DNA from 3 places in the Comamonas sp. HJ-2 genome. Region 2 is predicted to be linked to each of the others. Evidence: predicted binding sites of a transcription regulator. Region 2 holds the regulator's gene; each other region holds the start of a gene.

Region 1 (3,275 bases), on a different contig from region 2:
CAAGCTCCACTCGCGCAAGCTGGTGGCCAACGAGCTGGCCGCCCACCTGCCCGCGCGCCTGGCCGATGCCTGGGTCGGCCGCATGCCCGAGCTGCAGCGCCCCATCAACGAGGCCGGCGACAAAGCCCTGACCAGACTGGCCGAACAGCTGTCGCGCTGGGAGATCACCCCCACGGGCACCGAGGGCTATAAAAAAGCCGAGGTCACGCTGGGCGGCGTGGACACCAGGGTGCTGTCCCAGCAAACCATGGAATGCAAGACCCGGCCGGGCCTGTACTTTATCGGCGAGGTGGTGGACATCACCGGCTGGCTGGGCGGCTACAACTTCCAGTGGGCCTGGGCCAGTGCCGCCGCCTGCGCCCAGGCCATGGCGGAAAAGCAGTCAGTCATGGCTTGAGCGACTGGAACCGAAGCGCCTGCCGCCATGAAAAAAGGATGGTTGAGCCATCCTTTTTTGCTGCCTGCGCCTCCGGCGCACCATCCGATCAGGCAGAAAACTCCTTGCCTTCATAGTGTTCGGGAACCTTGAGCTGCCCCGAGGCGATGGCAGCCGACGCCCTGGCCACGCGCTCGCGCACAGCGGCGGCCACGCTCTGGCCCATGGTCAGGCGTACGGCGGCCGGGTCGCTCAAACCGATCTTGCGAATGCCCGGGCCGGGCGCACCGCGCTCCTGCATATCCTTGACGGCCAAAAACGCGCCAATGCCCACATCGGCCCAGGCGGAAGCGACAAACACCTGCGGGTCCACCCTGGTCCAGTCGATCACATTGCCGATCTGGCGCGTGCCCGCCTCACGGCAGGCCTGGGTCACGCCATCGCGGCCGGAGTTGAGCATGGTGAAGATCACATCGGCACCGGCAGCCATCTGGGCCCTGGCAATGCGGTGCGACAAAGCGTTGTCGTCCTGATCGCCAGAGAAGTTCGTCAGCAGCTTGACCCTGGGGTCGGTATCGCGCACGCCGGCCGCATAGGCAGCACGCCCCTTGAGTCCCGGGGGCACGCGAATGCCCGACATATGGCCGACCACCCCGGTTTTGGTGGTCAGCGCCGCCAGCACGCCGGCCAGATAGGCCGACTCCTCCTGCAGCACGTCATAGCTGCAGAGATTGCTTCCCTGTACCGCGCCCTGGGTCACGACGAACTGGGTCCTGGGAAAGCGCGCCGCAACTTCGGCTGCGGCCTGATTGTTCTGCCCGCCATGGGCAATCACCAGTTGCGCCCCCTGCTCCGCGAGCTGTGCAAGAGCCGGCACCAGCAACTCCTTCCTAGGCGCCATGCCGTCGAGAAAGCGGGTCTGCACGCCCAGCTCCTGGCGTGCTTTTTCCAGGCCGCGCCAGCCGGCCTCCATAAAGCCCTTGTCGCTGCGCGAGCCCGCAAACAGACCACCCACCACCAGGGAACCGCCGGATGCGGCAGGCCCGGCAACTCCGGCCCTGCCGGCACAGGCCGTCAATGCCAGCAAGCCCGGCACGGCTACGGCCGAAGCCATCCATTGGCGACGCGAAATAAATGAGGAATGAGAAGCGCTGGACAAGATGGAAGCTCCTTGAACACAGAAAAACAGCGACGCGCACAGGCACGAAACCCACCTATTCCTTGACCTTGGTCACGAAATAAAGCCTCTAAACCGTATGCAATTTCCGTGCACACGATACTCCCAAGAAACCCCAGCGCCGGGCTCGGCTGTCCTGGCGCCTGGGCAGCACCGTGCTCTTGCATTGCGCATCCGGCTTCGCTCCGCAATACACGCGACTTGAACGCGCCGATAGTCCAAAAGGCACAATGGCGGTGCCTGAATCTGGTCTGCGACAACGCCCTGCCTGCCGCCGCAAAACCATGCGCGCGCGACCGACGCCGGATTGCTTCACGCCCCATTGAAGACGCAGCCCAAGTCTTGGTCTATAATGCTCGACTTTGCTGGCATTACCCCGTCGGCCATACTAGTTAAAAAGTGGCGGGGAAACCGCTGTTCACGGCTCTCAGGCCCGATCTTCCCGAGAACCCTCTGTCAGCACAGATATATCTGGAAATTAAATGACTACCATCCGCGTCAAAGAAAACGAGCCCTATGAAGTTGCCCTGCGCCGCTTCAAGCGCACCATCGAAAAGCTGGGTCTGCTGACCGATCTGCGTGCTCGCGAGTTCTACGAAAAGCCCACAGCCGAGCGCAAGCGCAAGAAGGCTGCTGCCGTGAAGCGTCACTACAAGCGCGTTCGCAGCATGCAACTGCCTAAGAAGCTGTACTAATCGTTGATTAGGACCAGTCGGCCTTAAAACAGCCGCAAACCCGCGCTCGGGACGCCAGGCGCGGGTTTTTTGTTTTCTGGCCACTGCCAAGCCTGCCCGGCTGCGCAGTGACCTCCCAGCGCATGGACAGTCAGCGTCCGTTCGCCCACCCCAAGGAGAAAGCCATGAGCCTGAAAGCCCAGATTACCGAAGACATGAAGACCGCCATGCGTGCCAAGGACAGCGCGCGCCTGGGCACCATCCGCCTGCTGCAGGCCGCGATGAAGCAAAAGGAAGTGGACGAGCGCATCGAGCTCGACGACGCCGCCGTCATCGCCATCGTCGACAAGCTGATCAAGCAGCGCAAGGACTCCATCGCCGCCTTCGAAGCCGCCAACCGCGCCGATCTGGCCGATGTGGAAAAGGCCGAAATGGAAGTGCTCAAGGTCTATCTGCCCGAACGCATGGGAGAAGCCGAGATCACCGCAGCCGTGCAGGCCATCGTGGCCGAACTGGGTGCCTCCGGCCCTGGCGACATGGGCAAGGTGATGGGCGCCGTCAAGGCCCAGCTGGCCGGCAAGGCCGATATGGGCCTGGTGTCCGCTGCCGTGAAGGCCGCACTGACCCGATAATTGGCAAATAGCCTGGGCCGCCACGCGGCATCAGGCTCAAAAACAGAAGCTGCTTGCGCTGGTTGTGTATGACTTTCAGTCTAAAAAGACTTTAAAAGACATGCATATTAGGCGCCAGCAGCTTCTTTTTTCATAGCATTCTTGAATCCTGCGGGCGCCTCGCGGCTGAAGAACTCCTGCAGGAACTCGACGCAGACCCGCACCTTGGCCGAGCGCTCCAGCCGCGTCGGATAGACGGCCCAGATATTCGCCTGCTGCTGCCACTCGGGCAGCAGCTGCAGCAATCGTCCGGCCTGCAGATCGGCCGCCACATCCCAGAGCGAGCGCAGCACGATGCCATGACCGTCGCGCGCCCATTGCACGGCCATCTCGCCATGATTGGTGGACAGCGGCCCGGTCACTTTCACACTGCGCTC
Region 2 (3,275 bases):
CAGGCCAACTGGCGCGAGATCCGCGAGGAAGCCGTCAATCTGCAAAAGAACATGCAGATCAAGGCCGCAGCCAACAACGACGACGCAGGCTTCAACTCCTTCTTCAAGACCGGCTGGAAGCGCTTCTACCTCAAGTGGTACGGCGACGCCCACCCTTCGGCCATGGAGTTGTGCCCCAAGACCACGGCCCTGGTGAAATCGATTCCCAGCGTCAAGGCCGCCATGTTTGCCGAGCTGCCGCCCGGCGCCAAGCTCAATCTGCACCGCGACCCCTATGCGGGCTCGCTGCGCTATCACCTGGCCGTGCTGGCGCCCAACGACGACCGCTGCATGATCGAGGTCGACGGCCAGCCCTATAGCTGGCGCGAAGGCGAAGGCGTGATCTTCGACGAGACCTTTATGCACTGGGCCGAGAACCGCTCGGAAGGCAATCGCATCGTGCTGTTCTGCGATGTGGAGCGCCCCATGACCAATGGCTTTGCCCAGTGGCTCAATCACTGGCTGGGCAAGAACGTGGTGGCCGCCGCCAGCTCGCCCAACAACGAGGGCGATCCGCGCGGCATGATCAGCAAGCTGTTCAAGATCTCGTTCTATGCGGGCAAGTACCGCCGTGCCTTCCGCGACTGGAATCCGACCTTCTACAAGATCCTCAAGTTCGGCCTGATGATCGGCGTGCTGGTCTGGTTTATCTGGTGGTTGGTTTCTTGATAACCCCCTGAGGCGCTACGCGCCTTCCCCTGGCCGGGCGCCCCCAAGGGGGACGGCAGCATCGCCGCAAGGGCGGCTCTTGCTCGCTGCCCCTTGCTTGAGGAATGCCTTATCAAGGCTCCCGCCCTAAATACAGAACAAGAAAGCCGCTGTGCGATGCATCAGCGGCTTTCTTGTTTCTGCGGTGCCCTACAGCGCCTTGCGCAGCGTGGTCGTCGGTATCTTGAGCTGCTCGCGGTATTTGGCGACGGTGCGGCGCGCGCACTCGATGCCCTGCTCCTTGAGCATATCGGCCAGCTTGGCGTCCGACAGCGGCTTTCTGGCATCTTCGGCATCGACAAACTGCTTGATCAGCGCACGCACGGCCGTGCTGGAAGCACTGCCGCCGGTTTCCGTGCCCAGGCCCGAACCGAAGAAATACTTGAGCTCGAAGGTACCCTGGGGCGTGGCCATGTACTTGGCCGTGGTCACGCGGCTGATGGTGGACTCGTGCAGGCCCAGGGTGTCGGCGATATCGCGCAGCACCAGCGGGCGCATGGCCAGCTCGCCATGCACAAAGAAGTTCTTCTGCCGCTCCACGATGGCTTCGGAAACACGCAAGATGGTGTCGAAGCGCTGCTGGATGTTCTTGATGAACCAGCGCGCCTCCTGCAGTTGCTGCTGCAGCGCCGCATGGCCGTCGCTGTTCTTGTGGCGGCGCAGCACGCTGGCATAGATGTCGTGCACGCGCAGACGCGGCATGACCTCGGGGTTGAGCTGCACGGAGAAGTCCACCCGGCCCGAGCCGGACCGCACCGGGCGCACGATGACATCGGGCACCACGATATGGCGTTCCACGTCGACAAAGCGGCGCCCCGGACGCGGCTCCAGCCTGGCGATCAGGGCCATGGCTTCGCGCAGTTGCTCCTCTCGCGCACCGCACAGGCTGGTGAGCTTGCGCAGATCGCGCCGCGCCAGCAGGTCCATGGGCTGGGCACAGATGGCCTGCGCCAGCAGCAGCCGGCTCATATGCGCCTCGGTCGTGCCCTCGTCCTCGGCCGTGCGGATCAGATCGCGCAGCTGCAGCTGCAGGCACTCGGCCAGATCGCGCGCGCCCACACCCACGGGCTCCAGGCTTTGCAGCAGCTTCAGCGCAATGGCAAAGTGCTGCTCCAGCTCCTCGCGCTCCTCCAAGTCGTCGCCAGCCAGGCTCTGCGCCAACTCCTGCAGGGAATCCTCGAGATAGCCGTCGTCGCTGAGCGACTCGATGAGAAAGCGCAGTGCAGCCATGTCCGCCGCACCAAGATGCAGGCTCAGCGCCTGACGGTGCAGAAAGTCGGTCAGGCTCTGGTGCTCGCGCGCCAGATCGATGGCATCGGTTTCGTCATCGCCGTCGCGGTTGCGCGTGGAGCTGCTGGCCGAGGGCGTATCCCACTCGCTGCTGGATTCGCCGCCCCATTCCCCGTCCTGGCCGTCCATGCCGTCGGCCTCCCAGTTCAGCGTTTCCGGGGTTTCGGGGTTTGATGTCTCCGCTACCGTTTCAGTAGCTTGTTGCGCTTGCGATGCATCTCTTTCAGCATGAATACCATCTGAAGTGCTGTATTCACTGGCGCTAGCAGCTACATCTACAGGAGCATCCCCCGCAGTTTCTGCCTCATCGCCCGCACGTTCCAGAAAAGGGTTGTCGACCAGCATCTGCTCGACTTCCTGCGCCAGCTCCAGGGTGGAGAGCTGCAGCAGCTGAATGGATTGCTGCAGCTGCGGCGTAAGCGATAAATGCTGCGAAACGCGTAGCGAGAGACCTGGCTTCATCGAGGCGCGGCTCCCAGACAATCATCGCAAACGCGCGCAGTGCTATGGACTTGCCGCCGGGCCGCCCCAGGGCAAACCCCGGCGCAGCCGGTCAGGGCCCCTTCCGGGGACAGCGACCACACAAAGTGAGGGAGCGTGGGGGTCATCACATTCTGAAATGTTCGCCCAGATAGACGCGGCGCACATCGGCGTTCTCCACGATCTCCTCGGGCGTGCCTTCGGCCAGCACATGGCCGTCGCTGATGATGAAGGCGTGGTCGCAGATGCCGAGCGTCTCGCGCACATTGTGGTCGGTGATCAGCACGCCGATGCCGCGCTCCTTGAGGAAGCCGATGATGCGCTGGATCTCGATCACCGCGATCGGGTCGATGCCGGCAAACGGCTCGTCAAGCAGAATGAAGCGCGGTTGCGTGGCCAGGGCGCGGGCAATTTCCACGCGACGGCGCTCACCGCCGGACAGCGCCAGCGCCGGCGACTGGCGCAGATGCTCCACGCGCAGCTCCTGCAGCAGGCCCGTGAGGCGCTTTTCGATCTCGTCGCGCGTCAGCGTCTTGCCCTGCTCGTCCTTTTGCAGCTCCAGCACGGCGCGCACATTGTCTTCCACGCTGAGCTTGCGAAAGATGGAGGCTTCCTGAGGCAGATAGGACAGGCCCAGGCGCGAACGCTGGTGAATCGGCATGCCGCCCACCGGCTGGCCGTCGATGAAGATCTCGCCGCCGTCGCTGCGCACCAGGCCCACGATCATGTAGAACGATGTGGTCTTGCCTGCACCGTTG
Region 3 (3,275 bases), on a different contig from region 2:
TTTGGCCTTGGCCTGCGAAACATTGTTGGTGTACTCATTGCCGCAGCGGTAGATCACATCCTGGGCAGAAACCAGCCCGGATGCAAGACACAGCAACGACAACACATAAAACTTCTTCATTCGGTCCTCTCAGGCAGACGGCGGCCGCAAGTCCGCAATACCCTGAGTATCGCTCCAAGCCTGCGGCTTTTATTGACTACTTGACCGCCACCAACCCGTTTGGTTCCTTTGCTGCCACGCCCGCCGCAGCGGGCGCTCAATAAAAAAGGCGGCTTGCGCCGCCTTTTTTGACCTCTGCTTTACAGCGAGAAGTACATATCGTATTCGACAGGGTGCACCGACTGGCGATAGCGAGTCACTTCGCCCATCTTCAGCTCGATGTAGGCATCCAGCATGCTGTCGGAGAACACACCGCCCTTGGTCAGGAACGCACGGTCGGCGTCCAGGGCTTCCAGAGCCTGATCCAGGCTGTGGCAGACGGTAGGCACCAGCTTGTCTTCCTCGGGAGGCAGGTGGTAGAGATCCTTGGTCGCGGCTTCGCCGGGATGGATCTTGTTTTCCACGCCGTCCAGGCCGGCCATCAGCAGAGCTGCGAAACCCAGGTAGGGGTTCATCAGAGGATCGGGGAAGCGGGCTTCCACGCGACGAGCCTTGGGATTGCTGACGTAAGGAATACGGATGGAGGCCGAGCGATTCTTGGCCGAGTAGGCCAGCTTCACGGGCGCTTCGAAGCCGGGAACCAGACGCTTGTAGCTGTTGGTGCCGGGATTGGTGATGGCGTTCAGCGCACGAGCGTGCTTGATGATGCCGCCGATGTAGTACAGGGCGAAGTCGGACAGGCCGGCATAGCCGTCGCCGGCAAACAGGTTCTTGCCATCCTTCCACACGGACTGGTGCACGTGCATGCCGGAGCCGTTATCGCCAGCGTAGGGCTTGGGCATGAAGGTTGCCGTCTTGCCGTAGGTGTTGGCCACGTTCCAGATGATGTACTTCTGCAGCTGTGTCCAGTCGGCACGCTCGACCAGGGTCGAGAAGCGTGTGCCGATTTCGTTCTGACCGGCGCCGGCCACTTCATGGTGGAACACTTCGACAGGGATGCCGACCGCTTCCAGCAGCAGCGACATCTCTGCACGCATGTCCTGGGTGCTGTCGACAGGAGGAACGGGGAAGTAGCCACCCTTGACGCGAGGACGGTGACCACGGTTACCGGTTTCGAACTTGGTGCCGGTGTTCCAGGGAGCCTCGTATTCTTCGATTTCGAAGAAGGGGTTGTGAGGCTCTGTACCCCAGCGCACGCCGTCGAAGATGAAGAATTCGGGTTCGGGACCGAAGTAAGCGGTATCGCCCAGGCCGGAAGCCTTCAGATAGGCTTCGGCACGCTTGGCGATGGAGCGGGGATCGCGGTCGTAGGCCTTGCCATCACCGGGTTCGATCACATCGCACTGCAGAATCAGTGTGGTTTCTTCGAAGAAGGGATCGATATTGGCAGTGTTGGGATCGGGAACCAGCTGCATGTCCGAGGCTTCGATACCCTTCCAGCCGGCAACGGAAGAACCGTCGAAAGCATGGCCCGAGGCGAACTTGTCCTCGTCGAAGTGCGACACGGGCACGGTCACGTGCTGTTCCTTGCCGCGGGTATCGGTAAAGCGCAGGTCCACGAACTTGACCTCGTTATCCTGCACCATCTGCATCACGTCTGCAACGGTCTTCGCCATTAGATCTCTCCTGCCAACTTTGGCTGATCAAATAAAGAATGAATAGTATCTAGCAGTTTGCGTGCCAACTCGAACTCGGCGCCTCACAACAACATCTGCGCACCGAAACCGAGCCTTGGTGTAAAGATATTCGGCACAAGACATAGGCACTTACCAGAGCTGCATCTGCAAACTGCACCAAACAGACGCGCATTGTCTCACTGCCAGAGCACGCCTCACAATTGCACCATCTTGGTGAATATCATTGCACCAATATGGTGCAATTTGGAAATAGGATTGTTTTTGGTGCATGACACCTGATTCGCCCTGCTGCAGACGCTTCTCAGCGAGCCACCGAAGCTGCACCATCCGAATCATCTGCACCAGGTGCAAACGGGACCTGCGGGTCGGCAGCACTTGGCATGGTCTGCGCCCTCATTTGCTCCAGCGCCGCCAGGCAGAAGTGAGCAAACCACAGTGCAGAGAAGGCAAACACCAGCGCATAGATCCAGATCGCAATCGGAACCAGAATCCAGAAAGCGGCCAGGAACAGCAGCCCGGAAATCCAGACCACACCAGGTGCTGCGCCCAGATAGCCGCAGATCACACCCATCAGAATGAGCGACATGCGGTGACGGGCAAACAGGGCCCGGCGCTCGTCCTTGCTGGCATGCTCGGACAAGGCGTCAAATGCCATGACCCTGTAGGTGAGCCATCCCCAGATCAAAGGCGCCACCACCAGCATCAGCGGCGGGAACACCCATAGCGGCAGAGTGACAAACAAGGCCAGTAGCGCAATCAACGTGGAGCCGCCCGACCAGACCAGGCTGGCTACGGTGGAACCACCATGCTTTTTCTCGAGCCCGACAAAGCGTTTCTCGGCCACCAGCTGTGTCAGCACAGGCGCCATGAACAGGCCCACCAGCAGCAAAACCAGCACCACGAGTACCGGCATTGCGCCCAACACAACAAAAATGGAAGCCACCACCTCCGAGGCATACCCAAGGCCCAGCCCCTGCAGCCATAGCCATAAGGAATGCAGCCAGCCCACCCCGTCCAGCAGGCTTTGCACCTTGAGGACCGCATCGGCCCAGAAGAAGTAACCCAGAAGCCAGGCCATCAAGGCCATGGCCAGCAGCGGCAGGAGTGACCAGACAATGACCCGCTTATGCAGGCAATACGCCATGGCACGCCAAAAAGAGTCGAGTAGCAAGCTCATGCTGGCAAGCATACTCAAGGATTGACTTATGCGCGACCCATCAATCGCAGGACAGCCAGCCACTGCTGCGCCCAGAAGCCACGGCCATAGTCGCGCAATTGACCTTTTGCATTCGCTTGCACCTGATCGCGAATGCCCGTGGGGTCATAGCGCAGATCAAAGTTGGCCGTGCCAAACAATATGTCCCACCAAGGCAACAATACGCCGAAATTGTTGCCATGCACCTTCTTGTTGCGCACGGGCGCCATGGGTTCGTGGCCGATACCGATGGCGTGGTGGCGGCGGTGAAAGCGTGGACTGATCCACAGGCGCTCGCCCAGCTGGCCAAACCAGATGCGCACGTTGGCATGCTGAAAGCTCTC

What was found. The regulator sigma-54, encoded in region 2, starts transcription at its own class of promoters, with help from an activator protein. The targets are predictions, from matches to a motif close to TGGCANGNAANCTGCTTT.
Region 1: a site for sigma-54 is predicted at 1,632-1,649, ahead of ACWGXF_RS10015 (BMP family protein). Genes of this name have one in related genera too.
Region 3: a site for sigma-54 is predicted at 1,765-1,782, ahead of glnA (type I glutamate--ammonia ligase). Genes of this name have one in related genera too.

Annotation. Positions count from the first base shown of each region.
Region 1 is NZ_JBSIFD010000010.1:194,732-198,006, reverse strand. It holds gene ACWGXF_RS10020 (BaiN/RdsA family NAD(P)/FAD-dependent oxidoreductase) at 1-397, shown strand, start outside; gene ACWGXF_RS10015 (BMP family protein) at 486-1,535, opposite strand; gene rpsU (30S ribosomal protein S21) at 2,036-2,248, shown strand; gene ACWGXF_RS10005 (GatB/YqeY domain-containing protein) at 2,413-2,859, shown strand; gene ACWGXF_RS10000 (LysR substrate-binding domain-containing protein) at 2,967-3,275, opposite strand, start outside.
Region 2 is NZ_JBSIFD010000022.1:13,608-16,882, reverse strand. It holds gene ACWGXF_RS17790 (aspartyl/asparaginyl beta-hydroxylase domain-containing protein) at 1-708, shown strand, start outside; gene ACWGXF_RS17785 (RNA polymerase factor sigma-54) at 898-2,499, opposite strand; gene lptB (LPS export ABC transporter ATP-binding protein) at 2,645-3,275, opposite strand, start outside.
Region 3 is NZ_JBSIFD010000006.1:99,584-102,858, reverse strand. It holds gene ACWGXF_RS07445 (hypothetical protein) at 1-120, opposite strand, end outside; gene glnA (type I glutamate--ammonia ligase) at 300-1,715, opposite strand; gene ACWGXF_RS07435 (EI24 domain-containing protein) at 2,038-2,925, opposite strand; gene ACWGXF_RS07430 (sterol desaturase family protein) at 2,940-3,275, opposite strand, start outside.